Regions from separate parts of the Chryseobacillus diguaensis genome, predicted to be linked through region 1. Evidence: riboswitches for the same ligand, from Rfam matches in the RefSeq annotation. Region 1 holds a riboswitch; each other region holds the start of a gene.
The links. Region 1 has a riboswitch for thiamine pyrophosphate ahead of thiC (phosphomethylpyrimidine synthase ThiC). Riboswitches for the same ligand answer to the same signal wherever they lie in the genome.
Positions count from the first base shown of each region.

Region 2: linked by a shared signal. The riboswitch ahead of thiT (energy-coupled thiamine transporter ThiT) and the one ahead of thiC (phosphomethylpyrimidine synthase ThiC) in region 1 are both predicted to bind thiamine pyrophosphate.
Region 3: linked by a shared signal. The riboswitch ahead of tenA (thiaminase II) and the one ahead of thiC (phosphomethylpyrimidine synthase ThiC) in region 1 are both predicted to bind thiamine pyrophosphate.

Region 1 is NZ_JBMKNV010000006.1:143,594-149,462, forward strand. Features, by position in the region: gene ACOT8F_RS11870 (DinB family protein) at 153-656, opposite strand; gene ACOT8F_RS11875 (metallophosphoesterase family protein) at 1,232-2,986, shown strand; TPP riboswitch at 3,496-3,610, shown strand; gene thiC (phosphomethylpyrimidine synthase ThiC) at 3,778-5,556, shown strand.
Region 2 is NZ_JBMKNV010000005.1:1,017-6,885, forward strand. Features, by position in the region: gene ACOT8F_RS09435 (ABC transporter ATP-binding protein) at 134-877, opposite strand; gene ACOT8F_RS09440 (ABC transporter substrate-binding protein) at 881-1,879, opposite strand; gene ACOT8F_RS09445 (ABC transporter permease) at 1,898-2,719, opposite strand; gene ACOT8F_RS09450 (thiamine-binding protein) at 2,691-2,984, opposite strand; TPP riboswitch at 3,116-3,224, opposite strand; TPP riboswitch at 3,430-3,528, shown strand; gene thiT (energy-coupled thiamine transporter ThiT) at 3,626-4,195, shown strand; gene ACOT8F_RS09460 (class D sortase) at 4,207-4,821, opposite strand; gene ACOT8F_RS09465 (processed acidic surface protein) at 4,845-5,869, opposite strand, start outside.
Region 3 is NZ_JBMKNV010000015.1:28,830-34,698, forward strand. Features, by position in the region: gene ACOT8F_RS18050 (hypothetical protein) at 1-194, shown strand, start outside; gene ACOT8F_RS18055 (alkaline phosphatase family protein) at 284-1,897, opposite strand; TPP riboswitch at 2,133-2,239, shown strand; gene tenA (thiaminase II) at 2,346-3,017, shown strand; gene ACOT8F_RS18065 (ABC transporter substrate-binding protein) at 3,044-4,042, shown strand; gene ACOT8F_RS18070 (YfmQ family protein) at 4,142-4,585, shown strand; gene ACOT8F_RS18075 (MarC family protein) at 4,653-5,276, opposite strand; gene ACOT8F_RS18080 (YdhK family protein) at 5,439-5,869, opposite strand, start outside.

The DNA.
Region 1 (5,869 bases):
AGCTTCAATTAATTACAAAAATGTAATCAAATTTATACGACTATTTGTACCACATTTTGTACTCTATTTTGTAAATTAAATAAAGCTCCGTTCTCATTGAACAAGATCCATTGCTTTTTATTTATTTCCAAAAGCTTTATAACACAATAATATTAAAGTGGTGGATTGCCCATTCCTAAAGGAATCCAATCCTCTTTCGGTGGTCCGTATACCCCGAATGGTTTTAATCCTGCTTGTCTAATAAGAATTGTAGCTTGTCCACGATGATGAACAATATGTTTAATTAAGCCCATCAGAATTGAAGCATTTGTTTCTTCTCTTCCGAACGCAATTTGAATTTGTTTCAAAGAGCCATCTGTCCATTGTTGTTCAATAGCCTCGGCTGCTTGAGCACTTACCTTTTTGAAAGTTTCAGCGATTTCTTTTGCTGTTGTCGGAACATTTTCAGCATTTTCAACCTTATCCATTTTAACAACAAATTTGTTTAAATAATTTGGAACATTTGTGGTGAAATGCCACAAAATTCTACCCAAAGTACGTCCTTCAGGATAAACTTGTTGTTTTAATGAATCATCTGTCAAGCCATCTAAAACTTTTTGAGTAAGTATGGCTTCTTTATTCCATTCTTTGATAAAATCGGAAATTGTTACATACATAAATAATCCTCCATTTTCAATTATTTTACAATATATTACTCAAAATTCATTATAAAACATTTGTTCTCATATTCCAATATTCCTTCTTAATCAAAATTGTACCGTTATTTTGTAAATAAAAATGTATACGTACTTGTATAGGTACACTATCCATTGTACCCTGACAATTTGATATACATTTTCCTATGAAAATTTCAGTGCAAATTATATAGAAATGGCTCTATATCAATAAAAAATGACTATCAAATTAATATACATTTTGATAGTCATTTTCCTTACATTTTTAATGTTTGCGATAGATAACGGAACCCGTTAATTTTTATATCGCCTTTTTTTTACTAAAGAATTGGTTTTTCATTCAAGTAATTAATAGCCCTTCACCGATTAGTTGATCTACAAATAGAAAGACTCTACGCATTTTTCTTGATGAAAGAAATGATGAATTTTCGGTTAGTCTGTTTGCACAAAAAAATAACAATATTAATAGAATTGTTAAAATATGAAATCCTTTTTTAATAGAGGCTACATAAAAGCAAGATACACTGGTTGTAGCAACTAAGAAAGGGTGATAGCAAATGCACAATCAGAATCGATTTAGGTATTTACGTTTCTTGGTTCTTTCGTCCTTGGCTTTTTATCTTGTATTCCCTCAAATTACTCATGGTGCTGTCGCAGGTTCACAGGATGGAGGAATCGGGAACACTACTCATTATTCACAGTTCCAGTCTTCATTTACAGGAGGTAAAAAAATAAATAATATTATTTATCCTCTTTTATCGACACCTGCCATTAAAAAGCAGGGAACACAACTTACTATTAAAGTAGATACACATGGCAAGTCTCCAAGTGGATGGAAAATTAACCTGGGCAGCCTGGAGCAAACCCCGGTTAAAAATGAATATTCTCTTCCTGTTGTTTCTTCTAAGCCGAGTTCTTCCTATTGGGAAAAAGACGGCACTGTTTATGATGTAACAGTAAACATCCCTACAAATGTACCGGAGGAGCTTTACGATCTTAAAGTTGCATATACCGCTGGCGGTTCGACAGTGACAGATAATCAGGCTCATTCAGTAAAAGTGGTAAAAGATTTAAAAAAGAATTTTTCCTTTCTTGACCTTACTGATATTCATGTAGGTTCACCGCGTAACGAAAATGATCCGGCAAATGCTACGGAAGCTGGTTTCTGGGATCCCGATCCGAATAAGCGATGGCTGTATCTACAAAAAACAATTCGCGAAGTTAATTTACAAAAACCAGATTTTGTTGTGCTTACAGGAGATTTAATGTTCGGACAGATGAATCCGAAAGAGTATCAATATGAATATGAAGAAGTGTACCGGATGCTGAAGCAGCTGAATGTACCTGTTTATATCGTTCCAGGCAACCATGATGGATACGCACAAGACGCTACCCTAACAGATGGATTGAAATATTGGCACAATTATTTTGGACCGCAATATTTTTCATTTGATTATGGACCATATGCTCATTTTGTTGGGCTTAATACCTTTGACTGGGATAAAGTTGACCGCAGCGGTACCGGAACAGTATCTGTTCCAACGTGGGGCGGTCAAGTGAGAAGCGAACAGCTGCAGTGGATGAAAGAAGATCTGGCGAATAATGCACAAACTGCACAGGCAGGACAGCTGCGAGGATTGCTGGCACACAATAACCCGATCTTCCGTGATCGTGATAAGTGGCCAGACACTGATCCCGAAGTACAGCAGTACTGGAAAGAATATGACCTCCAGCACGATCCTCAGACACCTGCAAATCTGGCTTTGGGTGAGAAACTCGGACTGAAATACGATCAATTGTGGCATGGTGAAGGTGCCCAGCAGGTTATCGATTTAATGAAGCAATATAATATGCAGGTTGGCCTGCATGGACATACGCATGTTGATAATATTACCAAGCAGGACAATATTTTATATGCTACGACGACTGCAGTTGAATTAACCGGGAAACCATGGATAGGATATCGGACTTTCCAGATGAACAACGGCAGCCTTGATTCTTCCTATATATACGAGAGTCCTGACCGTTCGCAGCCTATTTATCAGAATGGAAATACGACCGACGGTGTTATGTCGTTTGAGACAGAGTACAGCTCTCCTAATGATGGAACGGCTACCACCCAAACCGCAACTGTTTCCAATCGCCTTAACCGTCCAATAACTTTACACGTACCGTTTTATATGAAAAAGGGTACTTACACAACGACAGCGGGGTCGCTGCAACAAATTGATATGAATGATGACAAACAAGGCATGGATGTACAAATTACTATTCCTGCAAACAGTTCACAGAAGATTACGGTGTCTTCTTAACCAATTCGTCGACAAAATTTTTATTAAGGTTCAATCGTATCTGCGGTTGAGCCTTTTTTCTATAAAGCATTTGCTTAAGCAAATGCTTGAGGGCTGCTTTAGCAACTTTTTTGGCAGGCTCGATGCCTGCCTTTTAATAAATAAAAACTTTAGTTTTTTTCCATTTTTTCAATTGGATTATGATTGTAAATTTCGTCATTGCGCTTGCTGGTAAGGCCTGTGCACTGTTTATTGATTTCCCATTAAACGGTTTGGCGAATTTCTTAATTTCCCTAGTTTCTTCATCCTCAATTTTCTTCCAAAGCCAGTAAACAACATAATGATATTTCTTCAATTCTTCTTTTTTGATTTAGGCAAAAAAATTGTCTAGCGGAAAAGAAATAAGCACCTCCCATTTTCTACACGCATTATGCTGGTGAATTTTCATGAATAAAGGAATTTTTAAATAGGCTTTCTTATTACTAAAAACTATGTTATTTTTAACAACAAAGCATAATATCTTTGTTTAATTGCTCTACTAGGGGTGTCCAATGGCTTGGGCTGAGAAAAGAATGCACTTAAATTCTTTGACCCTTTGAACCTGATCTGGATTATACCAGCGTAGGGAAGTAGGTGTGAAGGCGTCAAATGTCTTTTGTACGCTGCTACTTTTTGGCGATATTCAGGTTCTGTGTATACAGAACCTTTTTTGTTGCCTTTCATTTACTTGTTTACCCAGCTAATGGTAACTTGTAATGACTATGCTGTAGCTCCTAGGATCGTTTATCTATCAATTTTAGGGAGGAAGTTACATGCAAAAAAAGCCAACTGAAATGAACATTGAATTAAAATCCCAATTTACAGGAAGTAAAAAAATTTATGTCGAGGGTTCCAAACCTGATATAAAGGTCCCTATGAGAGAAATCGAGCTCAGTAGAACAAAAACTTCATTTGGAGAGGAAGAAAATGCTCCCCTTCATGTATATGATACGAGTGGCCCTTACACAGACCAAGATTACAAAGTAGATATTCGAAAAGGACTGCCGCCTTTGCGCAAAAATTGGATTTTAGAACGCGATGATGTTGAGGAGTATCAAGGAAGAGAGATAAAACCAGAAGATAATGGATTCCTTGAAGGAGATGTACGTGCCAATCTTGAATGGTTCCCAAATATAAATAAAGCACCATTACGTGCCAAAAAAAGATGTAATGTCACACAAATGCATTACGCTAAAAAAGGAATTATTACACCTGAAATGGAATTCATTGCTATTCGTGAGAAGATGAATCCGGAGTTTGTTCGTGAAGAGGTAGCAAGGGGAAGAGCGATCATTCCCGCGAATATTAATCATCCGGAAAGTGAACCAATGATTATTGGACGTAATTTTCACGTTAAAATAAATGCGAATATTGGTAATTCAGCTGTAACTTCTTCTATTGAGCAAGAGGTTGAAAAGATGACATGGGCTGCTCGGTGGGGAACAGACACAATAATGGATCTTTCAACAGGGAAAAATATCCACACAACAAGAGAATGGATCATTCGAAACTCCCCAGTACCTGTTGGCACAGTACCTATCTATCAGGCACTTGAAAAGGTGAATGGAATTGCTGAAGATTTAACGTGGGAAGTGTATCGTGATACCTTAATTGAACAGGCTGAACAAGGAGTAGATTATTTTACAATTCATGCTGGTGTTTTATTACGGTATATTCCATTAACGGTCAAACGTACGACTGGGATAGTATCCCGTGGCGGTTCTATTATGGCCCAATGGTGTTTGGCTCACCATAAAGAAAATTTTTTATTTACTCACTTTGAAGAAATATGTGAAATCCTGAATCAATATGACATTTCTGTTTCACTTGGAGATGGACTGCGGCCAGGTTCAATAGCGGATGCAAATGATGAAGCCCAATTTGCTGAGCTTGAAACGTTAGGAGAATTGACTTCCATTGCGTGGAAGCATGATGTGCAGGTTATGATCGAAGGCCCTGGGCATGTGCCGATGCATATGATTAAAGAAAATGTTGATAAGCAAATGGAGATTTGTAAAGAAGCGCCATTTTATACATTAGGACCTTTAACAACGGATATTGCACCCGGGTATGACCATATCACCTCTGCTATTGGGGCTGCAATGATCGGTTGGTTTGGAACGGCTATGCTTTGTTATGTGACACCAAAGGAGCATTTAGGCTTACCAAATAAAGATGATGTCCGCGATGGGGTCATTGCTTATAAAATTGCATCGCATGCAGCCGATTTAGCGAAGGGCCACCCAGGTGCTCAAGTTAGAGATAATTCTTTATCTAAAGCACGCTTCGAGTTTCGCTGGAACGATCAATTTAATTTATCACTTGATCCAGAACGTGCAAGAGAGTTTCATGATGAAACGCTTCCTGCAGAAGGTGCAAAAACAGCTCATTTTTGTTCAATGTGCGGGCCTAAATTCTGTTCAATGAGAATTTCACATGATATTCGGGGAACAGCTGCTGAAAAAGGAACAAGCGAGGAAATCTCAATAGAAGAAGGAATGAAACAAAAGGCAGATGAATTTGTTAAAAAGGGATCGAGTATTTATCGATAAAAGAGTGATAATGAAAAACCTTATTTTAATGAATGACGAAGAACCTTACCACAAATAGCGGTAAAGCAGAATACCGAACTAACGATAGAAATGGAATAAATTGCGAACTGTACAAGATGAACCAGGATTTTCAAAAAGTTAAGTGACAGCTTCATACAAAAGATGTTGACCAATAAAGTGAACAAAGGGGCTGGATTTGTTTCCTGCCCACCTTTGTTCATAGATTTTTATACAGTCAGCTGGCGACATTTTCTGTAATTCTTTTTTTATTCGAATTGCAGTTTCTAAATGCTCTTTTTACTTCAATCTTATC
Region 2 (5,869 bases), on a different contig from region 1:
TTTGTGCCCCGAAAAATACATTCACTAAACGATAAAAAAGCCGGCTCCCCATCTTCATAGAAGGAACCGGCCTGATCATGGTTATCATCTTCAGTCGGGTTTTTAAAAGGAGGACTGCTGCAAAGAAAGTCTTTCATTTTAGAATCTTAATCATATCTCTCTTAAGTTCAGCAAATTCCGCTTCACCCGTTATTTCCACACTTCTTGGCCTTGAAAAGGGAACCGTCAGTTCCTTCATCACTTTCCCGGGTCTTGCTGACATAATATATACTCTGTCAGATAGAAAGATCGCTTCATCAATATCATGCGTAATAAACAAAACGGTAAGCTTTAGAGATGAGCAAATATCCATAAGCCACTGCTGAAGCTCAAGTCTAGTAATAGCATCAAGCTTTCCGAAGGGCTCATCTAATAAGAGCAGATCCTTTTTATTAAGCAAGGTTCTTAAAAAACTGGCTCTTTGCCTCATACCGCCTGAGAGCATAAACGGATAGTGGTTTTCAAATCCTTTAAGCCCAAATGTTTTAAAAAGAGGAATAGCCTGCTTTTTGGCTTGTTTCTTGCTCTCTCCTTTTATCTCAAGCGGGAGTGCCGCATTTTCCAATACAGTTCTCCAGGGAAGCAAGACATCTGATTGAGGCATGTAGGCAGAATATCCAATTTCACCGATTATTTCTCTTCCTCCATACATCACTCTGCCTTTAGAAGGCTTCTTAATGCCTGCAATAATATCAAGGAGCGTGCTTTTTCCGCATCCGCTGGGGCCTAAAATACTGATAAACTCTCCTTTTTCAATCGTTAAGCTAATATTATCAAGTGTTAAAAGAGGGTCTTTCTGATTATGAAATGTCTTTGACAGCTCTTCAACTTTCAGCATTTTTTACTCATTCCTTTTTGGAAGAAAGTCATTCGTATACGCTTCAGATGGTATGATATTTTTATTAATTAATTTGCGCGCATACATCCAATCAGCATAACGCTTCCAAACCTCTTCCTTCTGATAACCCCATTGATCTGCTTTTCCCTGGTACTGCTTACTTATCCATCCCTGGCTCTTTTTAACTAAATCGGCGTTAATGTCCGGTACCTGTTTAATTAAAATATCAGCAGCACCTTTTGGGTCTTTAATAGCATCTTCATATCCAAGGGAAGTCGCTTTCATAAATTTCGATACAGTATCCTTATTCTGCTTGATTTCCTTTTCGCTCGTTGAAATCACCGGAGTGTAATAATTTAATGCAGGATCCAGATCTTTCAAATAAATATAATTCAGCTTGATTCCTTGTCTTTCTGCCTCTACTCCATCCCAGCCATAATAAATCCATTCAATATCAGCATCTCTTCCAATGGACTTAAAGAAATCAGTTGCACCAAGGGTAACATTTTTCACTTTTGAAAAATCACCATTGTTTTTCTGCATTACAGCTTTTAGAACGGCCTCTTCTGTAGGAGCTCCCCATCCCCCGTAACGTTTTCCTTCAAAATCTTTAGGTGACAGAATATGATCTTTTTTTAATGAAGCAAAAGCAGATGTATTTTCCTGAATGATAGCTCCTAATGAAACAAGCGGTATACCATTTGATCTTGCTTGTGTTATGTTTTCCTGATAACTGATCCCGAAATCTGCTTTACCGGAGGCTACTACTTGATCTGCACTGACCCCTTCCCCCGGTTCTGCAATTTCAACATCAAGCCCTTCATTTTTATAATAGCCTTTTTCTTTCGCTACATAGATACCCGTATGATTCGTATTCGGAAACCAATCGAGCATAATTTTCACTTTCTTAAGCGGCTTTTGATCTGTCTTCTCTGCCCCGCTGCATCCTGCTGATAGTAACAGAATTAGAGCACTTAACATTAAATAAAGTCCTTTTTTCATCATGTTTCTCCTCATATATTATTTTTCGAATTTCTGCTGCTCATATCGCCATGGCATACAAATGCGGGCAAGGATTTCAATCAGTGCAAATACCGCCAGACTTAACAAGACAATGATTAGGATTGTTGCAAATACTTTTTCAGTCAGAAAAGATTGGCTCGATCTTGTAAGTACTATACCAAGTCCTCTATCTGAACCAAGCCATTCTCCAATAACAGCTCCCATGACACTGTACGTGCCAGCAATTTTCAATCCGGAAAAAAAGAATGGCAATGCAGATGGGAACTTCACTTTTAAGAAGGTTTGCCGCTTTGTTGCTCCGAAGGTTTTCATAAGCTTAAGCATATCTCTGTCCACAAGGCGGTACCCATCTGCGAGATTAATAGCTATCGGAAAAAAGCAAACGAGAGCAACAACCAATACTTTGGGTAAAAGCCCAAATCCAAACCAGATAATAAAGAGCGGTGCCAAAGCAATGATAGGAATGGTCTGAGAAATGATCAGCAAAGGATAGATGGCTTTTCTGATCCAGTCTGAAAGATCAATGATTGTACCGAATAAGACCCCCGCAACAATAGAGATAACCAGCCCTAAAATGGCTTCTGATACGGTCTGAATAATATGAGAAGGCAGTGTTGAACTCATTGTGAACAGCGCCTTTATTACCTCTGTTGGCGCTGGCAAGATCCATTTATCAATCCCGCTGAATCTCACTGCAAGCTCCCAGAATAAAAGCAGAAGCAATATAGCGATACCAGGAAGTGCTGTTTCAATTAATCTTTTCAAAACATCCGCTATAGAGGCAGAAGGTTTAAGCGCGGTATTTTTTAAGCTTTTCATCAATCGTCACTCCTTCAACAGGACGATAGTGGATCTTCATGTGTGTCATGACTTCAAAAGCCCCTGCTTTAATACAAGCATCCTGTGCTCTTTTAACGATATCGAGCAATTCATCCAGCTCACCCTCCATCACTGTTTCCATTGCGCCAACCTCATATTTCACACCTGATTGCTGAACGATCTCAATAGCTTTGTCTACAATTTCGTAAGTATTGCCGCCATCTGATTTTGGCAGCACCTGAAAAGCCAAATTTACTGAAGCCATGTAACTTCCCCCTATACTCTTAAAATGTGATCAATAAACAGATAAAAGCTTAGAATGCAAAAATGAAAATGCAAACACAAAAAAGACTGCCACTAGGGCAGCCTTATGCTCGTCTAAAGTATAAAGGAAAGAATCCTTCCTCTTGGCTCCCTACGCTGGCATTATCCAGATCAGGTTTAACGGGTCGACGCTAAAAATCGTCCTCTCAGCCAAGTTTACTCAGCTCCCCGAGACATTTTCAATTTTCATATTGGCTCTTTCCATAGAATTCTTTGCCATTTAGGTCTTTGAAGCTAAGAAAGCAGCCAATAATTTATTAAATATAAGATCAATCAAAACATATCAGCAATTCAGCATTTTGTAAAGAAAGAATTAATTTCCTTTACAAATAGGGTTGTCGAAATTTGTTTTATATTGTATTATTACTTTATTCATAATTTAATGAATCGACCACAAGGGGAGCCATTCGGCTGAGATTGAACGCAGTTCTGACCCTTTGAACCTGTTAGTTAACGCTTTTGTAGGGATGTGGCACTGAACTTATTTTACCTCTCATTAAAGCAGTGCGTGGAAACGAACGACAGAGTTCCCCGCATTGCTTTTTTCATTTCCTTTTTGGTCGGTCTATAAGAGGTGTTTTAATGAATCAGCGGCTTGTTTTTTTGGTTGAAACAGCTATTTTTGCAGCAATTGCCCTGCTGCTTGATTATGTATCAAATATATTCGGGAGACTTCCTCAAGGCGGATCCCTTTCACTTGCTATGATTCCGATTTTTATTATGGCTTTTAGATGGGGACTTAAAGGGGGACTGCTTACAGGGTTCTTAACAGGGCTTCTTCAGATAGTCCTTGGCCTTGCGGTGATTGTCCACTGGGCACAATATTTGCTCGATTATCCTTTAGCATACGCACTTCTTGGCGCAAGCGGCCTTTTTTCCCGTTGGGTGCTTCGTGCTTCTGGCAGCAGACAAAAAGGAGCGGTTATTCTTTCGGTTTTAGCAGCAACTTTTATAGGAAGTTTACTTAGGCTTGCTTCCCATGTTCTTTCGGGAATTATTTTCTTCGCTTCAAGCACTCCTAAAGGAACGCCTGTATTTCTATATTCGGTCGTCTATAACAGCTCCTACATGATTCCATCATGGATTGTCAGCAGCATTGTGATCATTATGGTTTTGATCTCTGCGCCAACCTTATTAAACAGAAAAAAGTGAATCCTTATGATTCACTTTTTAATTTGGCTTTTTATTAAATCAGCTACAAGCACATAGCGTTTTGGCGCAGAGCCCACAAAACGAAATGGGTAGCATGTAGAGACTGTGAGAGTTGCTCGAGGCTTTGGAACAATAACTGTCCGGTCATCAGCATCGACAATCCTTACTTTTCGGATTTTGTAAGTGAACTTGCCTGCACTCGTTTCCACAACCAGCAGATCCTTTTTGCCTACCTCTCCCAGCCTTCTAAACACAGTATCTCTGTGTCCTGCCAGAACAGAATTATCCTTTTCACCCGGAAGTACGGAGCCCGCATAATGCCCGACTCCTCTTTCAAGCTCATCTTCATCTGTTCCATGATAGATTGGAAGGGAAGCATTAAGCTTAGGAATCTGCAAGACGCCCATGTTTTCACCCATTTTGGGCCGGACGCTGTATAGTACATTTTCTGGTTTTTTGGATGGAGCAGGCTTCGGTTTTTCTATTGCTGTGGCTGAGATTGGCTTCTCTGTTTTAAATAAAAAATACCCATAGGCAAGTTTAAATCCATTGGTTGTTGTCAAATAGATTCCGCCAACAAGCAGTACAGCGATGGCAAAAAGAAGAAGCATCGGCTTCTTCTTCATTTTTTGCTTACCCGCTCTAGCTCTCATTGGTATTTCGCTTTGACTCTTCTTGCAAGCAGGAATGCGCCGGCAAGCAGAAGAATACCTGCTCCCATCATTTCAGCATAGTTTCCTGCTGTTTTAGGAAGCTTTGCGCCTTTAACTGTTTTGGCAACTGGTTTAGATAATACTGGTTTTTTCTCTTCTTTTTTAGCAATCACTGCCGTTTTTTCAAGGCCTTTACCGGTTTCTTTAACAATCTTTGAGCCGGCCATTTCTGGTGTAATCACAAGATCCATCAGCAATTCGCCTTTATCGCTATACAATTCAACCAAAAGGTTTGCTCCATTTAGATCTTTTACATTCATTAATGATTGCAGAGAAAGTTCATTCTTTTCTCCATTTTTCGTTAAATAAAACTTTGGTTTAAGTTTAAACAGGTCAAGACCTTCGCTGTAGATCGAAAGCAGTTCTGCAATATCTTTAGCAGAAAGCTGATCAACACTCGTAAAGTTTGAAAAATGCATCATTCTTTCCCCAAGGCTTTTTAGCTTATCAGAAGCAGAAGGATCATTCTTGATCACTGAGCTCATATACTCAGACAATCTTTCGGCTTCTTTTTGAGTAATGCCGAGACTAGCAAGGGCATTCTCCATTTCTTTCTGCATTTTTGCAGAACGCTGTGTATAATAATCAAGTGTCTGATCCAAGTCTTCTATATATTTATAGTTTTTAATAGAATCTTTATGTGCAGTCATCAATTTATCGAATTCCGCTTTCGTCAACTCATAGCCAGCAAGCAAGTCATTTAGATTGCTGCTTGTGATCGGTGTTAATTCATTATCAAGATAATAAGATAGATCTGAATCTAAGTCATTGATAAAGGTATAAACATCCTGAATTTTTTCGCCCTTCTCAAGCTCTCCGTTTTCAACAAGCAAATCAATTGCTTTTTGTTCTGTTAGATCATAATCCTTTAAAAGTGCTGCAAGTGTCTCATCTGTAACTGGTTCACCCAGTTCATCTTTTAGCTCCTGAATACTGTTAAAATCATTAAGCGTCAGGTCGC
Region 3 (5,869 bases), on a different contig from region 1:
AAATATGGCTGCCTTTGATCGCAGCTGCAGGTATCGGTGCAGCTGCTTTTTATAGCATGACTAAGGGCCAAAAAAGCATAGGACAAAGCATGCAGCAGTTTGTCCCGCTTGTTGCAGGAATGGGTTGCCAAGGCCAGCAAATGCAGCAAAACACCCAACAAAATAATCAAGCGTCTAATAACCAGCTTCAATAAATTTTTATATGAAAAATATTTAAAAAATTCAGAAGGAGCTCATATAGCCCCTTCTATTTTTTATATTCGAGCACTGCCCGTTAGAACGTTCAATTATCCAAAATATGTAATATCCAATCTTTTAAATCAACCATTCTTAAGTGTTCCGGTTCAAGCTCCGTTCCTGTTACAATCATGGGAAAGTATGTGTCTTGTTCATGCAATGAACCATGGCTTGCTCCCCCTGCATTTATTGGAGTTCCTTCCCCAATGAATTCAAATCCAGGTTTTACATTAACTACCAAGAAGTTTCCTGGGTGAGAATAGAAAGAACTGTAAAGGCGTGCAAGTGCATCTGGATAATTTCCATATATAATAGAGTGACCATTTTTCATCTTAATATCTAAAATAGAAACATCCCCCTCTATTTTCCAGCTTTGTCCGTATTGATCAATAAATTTCCCATTTGGCTGATAAGAGAGCACGCCTTTCTTGTCAACTGATAAAACCTTAACTGCCTCCCCTTCCTTCCAAGCAATATTATCAATGCGTTTCTCTTTTTGAAGTTGTTTAACAATAGACTCTACTTTGATCGATTCATCTAGAAGATAAATAAAAGACATTCGCTCATTTAATCCCAGTACGATTTGATCTTTCTTCTGAATTGGCCCGCTAATTTTATGAATTCTATATTCTTTTAACACCCTTCTTAAATCAATTAAGGCCTTTTTCTTATCGCTGCCAATTGAAGTTTGGCCGCTATCCCCCATTACAATCCAAACGTTATCCTTTAACGCTTTTTCCCAAGAACCATAAGTATTAAAGATGGTCTGCAGCCGTTTATCAGCCTCTTCAATTCCTTTCGTTTCATTCACTCCATTTTTATGAACTTTTTTATCATTATCCAGAAAATACACCAATGAAAAGGAGGGGACTCTATTTTGTTCGATTAAATATTTCAATTCTTCTGCTGCATATTTATCATTAAAACCGAACGCCTGCCAGAAGTGGGTATACTTATTATTTGGATTTAATTTAGATAAAATCCCATAGGAAAAATAGGAAGGTCCTCTAACAGAAGCATCTTTATTCAGAAAGTGAAATACCTGTAATAACTTTGGAACATAGAGCATTTGTGTTTTGTTTCCACGAAAAACCAGTGTATTGATTGAAGCAGATTGTAATCCTCTATCACTTATTTCTTCATGAATTGTCTTTACGTGATCACTCAAATGATGTTCATTTAAATGAAACAAGGTCTCTTTAAATAAGACTTGTTTAACTCCTAATTTCAAAATTTCTTTTTTGTCACTCCCATAACTGATCAAACGTTTTTCGTGTTCATCATACCAAACAAGTGCTGGCACTTTATGTTTTTCAGGATACGTTCCAGTTAAGAGTGTACTATCAATTGTAATTGACATCGTGGGGTAGCTGCTCACCATTCTTGGGTAATATCGTCCATTATCGATTAAATATTGTAAAGCAGGTGCTTTTCCTTCCTTTAGAGCAGATTGAAGCGGCTTATCCATAAGAGAGTCTAATATTATAAGAACGACCCGTTTTGAAGGCATCACATGCGGGAAATTAAGTTTCTTATTTGTTTGGACTGTTGTAGGCTGTAAATTAAAATAAACTATAAATAAAATAAGTGAAATTGCCATAATCATAATAACAAATTTTAAAATTTTACCCAAAATATGATTTTTTTTGTAGATCTCCATAAATATATCGTGTCTAATTTTTTTGACTTTATTCGCAAATACAAATAACCGGAGTTGATTGGTTTCAATTAAATCCCATTAGCAGATCCGGTAATGCCAATAATCGCTTTTCTGGCCATGGTTTCCTCCTAGGTATTTATCGACTTATTTCATACCCTTTCGGAAATAGCCCTACACTTTTTCCCCTTTACTATTTATCCAATAATGGTTACCATCAGTACATAACCGAATATTTTATTTCTGCTAGGGGTGCCTTGTCATGGGCTGAGATTGAACCATCGTTCTAAACCCTTTGAACCTGAACTGGATTATACCAGCGGAGGAAAGCGGCCGACTATCCAGCCTTTTGATTGTATTGTTTACCTATGGCTTGTTATACGAACCCGCTTACTTCTCCGGAGAAGAGCGGGTTTTTTGTGCAGGAAAACTTTCCATTGGAGGAGATCGAATGACATTTTCACGAAGGCTTTATCAAAAAGCAGAAGGCATTTGGCTAAAAACCCATCAGCATCCGTTTGTAACGGGAATCGGAAAAGGAGATCTTCCTAAGGAATCGTTCATCCGCTACATGAAGCAGGATTATGTCTTTTTAATTGATTACGCAAAGATGTTTGCGCTCGGTGCTGCAAAAGCAAAGGATATCGAAACAATGGCCGCATTTGCAAAGATTCTGAATGATACTCTGCATGAAGAAATGGATTTGCACCGCCAATATGCAGAACAGTTCGGCATTACAAAAGAACAGCTGGAGGCAGTCAAACCCGCTCCGCTCAATCTTGCTTATACGCGATACATGCTGAGCGCAGCCCAGAGCGGCTCCCTGGAGGAATTGATTTCTGCTTTATTGCCATGCATGTGGAGCTACTGGGAAATCGGAAAAATGCTTAAAGCAGAGTACCCAGGCTCAAGCGAGCATCCTTTCTACGGTAAGTGGGTCACCATGTATGCTTCAGAAGAATTTGGTTCCCTCGCTGTCTGGCTGATTGATTTGCTGGACAAGCTGACTGAAAGGAAAAGCGAGAAGGATCTAGCTATCTTAGAAGAGCAATTCCTCACCTCTTCAAAACTTGAATTCCTCTTCTGGGACATGGTTTACAAAGGAGAAGAGTGGCCGGTTTAAATACATTTTTGGAAGGAAGAGTTGAGATGAAAAAATCGTTATTAATTCTATTTGGCATATTCGTGCTTATTTTAGGAGGATGCAGTTCAGGCCCAAACGGAAGTGCTTCCGGAAAAGGCTCCGATCACCTGCAAAAGATTACCCTGATGCTAGATTGGTATCCGAATGCTGTTCACTCTTTTCTTTATACAGCTGAACAAAAAGGCTACTTCAAGGAGCAGGGGCTTGATGTCGAGTTCAAAATGCCGGCAAATACGAATGATCCCCTCAAAATGACAGCGTCCAATCAGATTGATATGGCCCTTAGCTATCAGCCTGAAATCCTTATGGCGAGAAGTGAAGGCATTCCCGTTCAATCCTTTGCTGCCATCGTCCGCCATCCGCTGAATCAATTGATGGTTCCGAAAAACGGGAACATTCACTCACCTAAGGATCTCGAAGGAAAATCAGTTGGTTATCCTTCCAGTCCATTGGATGAAGCTTTAGTTCGTACAATGGTAAAAGCCGACGGCGGCAATCCCGATAAGGTAATGATGACAGATATCGGCTTCAATCTGATCCCATCCATGGTTACGAACAAGATCGATTCCTTGATGGGCGGCTTTATCAATCATGAAAAACTGCTTTTGGATAAAGAACATCATCCCGTTCGCACACTTGATCCAACAAAATATGGCGTCCCGGATTATTATGAACTCGTTCTTGCGGCAAGCGAGAGGTCATTAAAAGAAAAGCCGCAGGTTTACAAGAAGGTCATGGCTGCCATGACAAAAGGCCAGCAGTATGTGGAGAAACATCCTGAAGAAGGCCTTTCGATATTAATGAATCACGAGGAAGAATCCTCTCCGCTTGATAAAGAAGTGGAAACGAAAAGCTTAAAGATTCTGCTCCCTCTGATGGAGGAAAAAGGAAAGCCATTCGGTTACCAGGAAGAAGAAACCTGGAACAATGTCTCTCAATGGCTGTATGATAATAAGATCACGAAAAACAAAGTAGATGCAAAGAGTGCTTTCCGAAATCTATAATCAACTTTCACATAATGGACAAAAAACAGCTTTCCGTTCTATGTTAAAATAAGGATGTCCAACTACTACTTATTGAAAACATAACGGAGATGATGATACATGACATGGCTAGTTGTGCTTGCCATCATTCTTGTCAGTGCTGTTAAAATTTTTATGACATGTCTTCCAACACCTGTTGTCGAATGGCTTGTCAGCAAATTTGAACTGCATTCAAAGCTTAGCGACTCAGACGCTGCCTTAACGATCAATGGAAAAGACTTAGCAGAGGAAGAAAAACTTCAGGTGATCCATGATTTTAATGAAGCGATTTTTATAGAGAAATATTATGTCCATCCGGGTAACCAAGAATTTTATCTTCATCCAAAAAACGGCGGAACCCCGATCGTGATTGAGACAAAGAGAGGCAAAAAGGATGTCCGCTTATTTGTCTACAGCTACAGCGATCATGTAGATGTCGTCAAACAAGTAAAAAAGAAAGTTTTCGCCTACAGCCTGCTTTCTGAGAATCTTCAAAAACGGTCTATGTTAGGAGATGCTATTTAAAATAATAGCCATCAATAGAAAAGCCCAGACAGTTTCGTGTCTGGGCTTTTCGCTCTGCATTCATCTATTAAAGATTCGGAAACAACCCATGTGCGCCGTCTGCAATCATTTGAATCGCCATAACCGCAAGAATTAAACCCATCAGTCTTGAAACAACATTCAGGCCATTTTTGCCGATTTTATTAATAATCGGGGTTGAGTAAGCAAAGAGAAAATAGGTTGCAACGAGTATGACAGTGTAGCTTATCAGAACCCCAAGCAGGTTCACAACGTGATGTTCTGATGTCCGAGCCATAACAGTGGCAATGGTACCGGGTCCAGCCATAATGGGAATAGCAAGCGGTGTGATCGAGATATCATCCTTCACTTCTGCCTCCATCTTTTCATCCCCATGCGGACTTTGGGCCTTTGACGGCTTTGCATGAAGGAGATTGAACGCGATTCCAAAGATCAGAATACCTCCTGCAACTCGAAAGGCATGAATGGTAATGCCGAAGACAGAAAAGATCAGATTTCCGAGGATCAGGAAAACGGTCAGAATGATAAACGACACGACCGCTGCTTTTCTTGCCGTATTCCTTCTGCTCTGGTCTGTATAGCCGCTTGTCAGCGAGATAAAGATTGGAATATTTCCAAGAGGATTCATTACAGCAAAAAATGAGACAGCAAGTGTCAGCACAGCTCCTATCAAACCCAGCTCCTCCTTTTAAGTTTCTCAGCAACTATAAGTTACCCTTTAATCACTTCCTGTAAAACTAGATACAAGTATGTTTTGCCTCTTAGGGTGGTATTATGCCAAGAGGATGGGCTTTCACTTAAAAAGAGGAGAGCTGGCTTTCTAAATCTGATACATTTACTCTTTTGAAAGCTCACTTTCCGTAACCCATTTATGATTTTTCACTTTTCCTCCCCCTTCAGAAGGCGTGTAGTCCACCATGTAAACAGTCGTCTTCTCGGCTGAGTCAATTTTAGCAGTTGCTCCCTTCATCCCTTTCATATGGTCAGCCTCTAACATCACTTCTGCGCCTGGTTTTAGTGGCTGATCCCCTGCATCCTTTATTTCCTCTTGAATCACCCATTTATGATTGGTGACTTTTTCTCCGCCCGTTGCCGGTGTATAGGTTACAGCATAAGCTGTTGTACTGTATGCGCCTGCAATCGTTGCTTTCGCCCCTTTCATGCCTTCCATATGATCGGCCTTCATTATGGCCTCACTGCCAACTTTAAAAGTGGGATTTTCGGCTTCCTTTAGCCCTTTTGGCAATTCACCAGAACTCGAGTGCA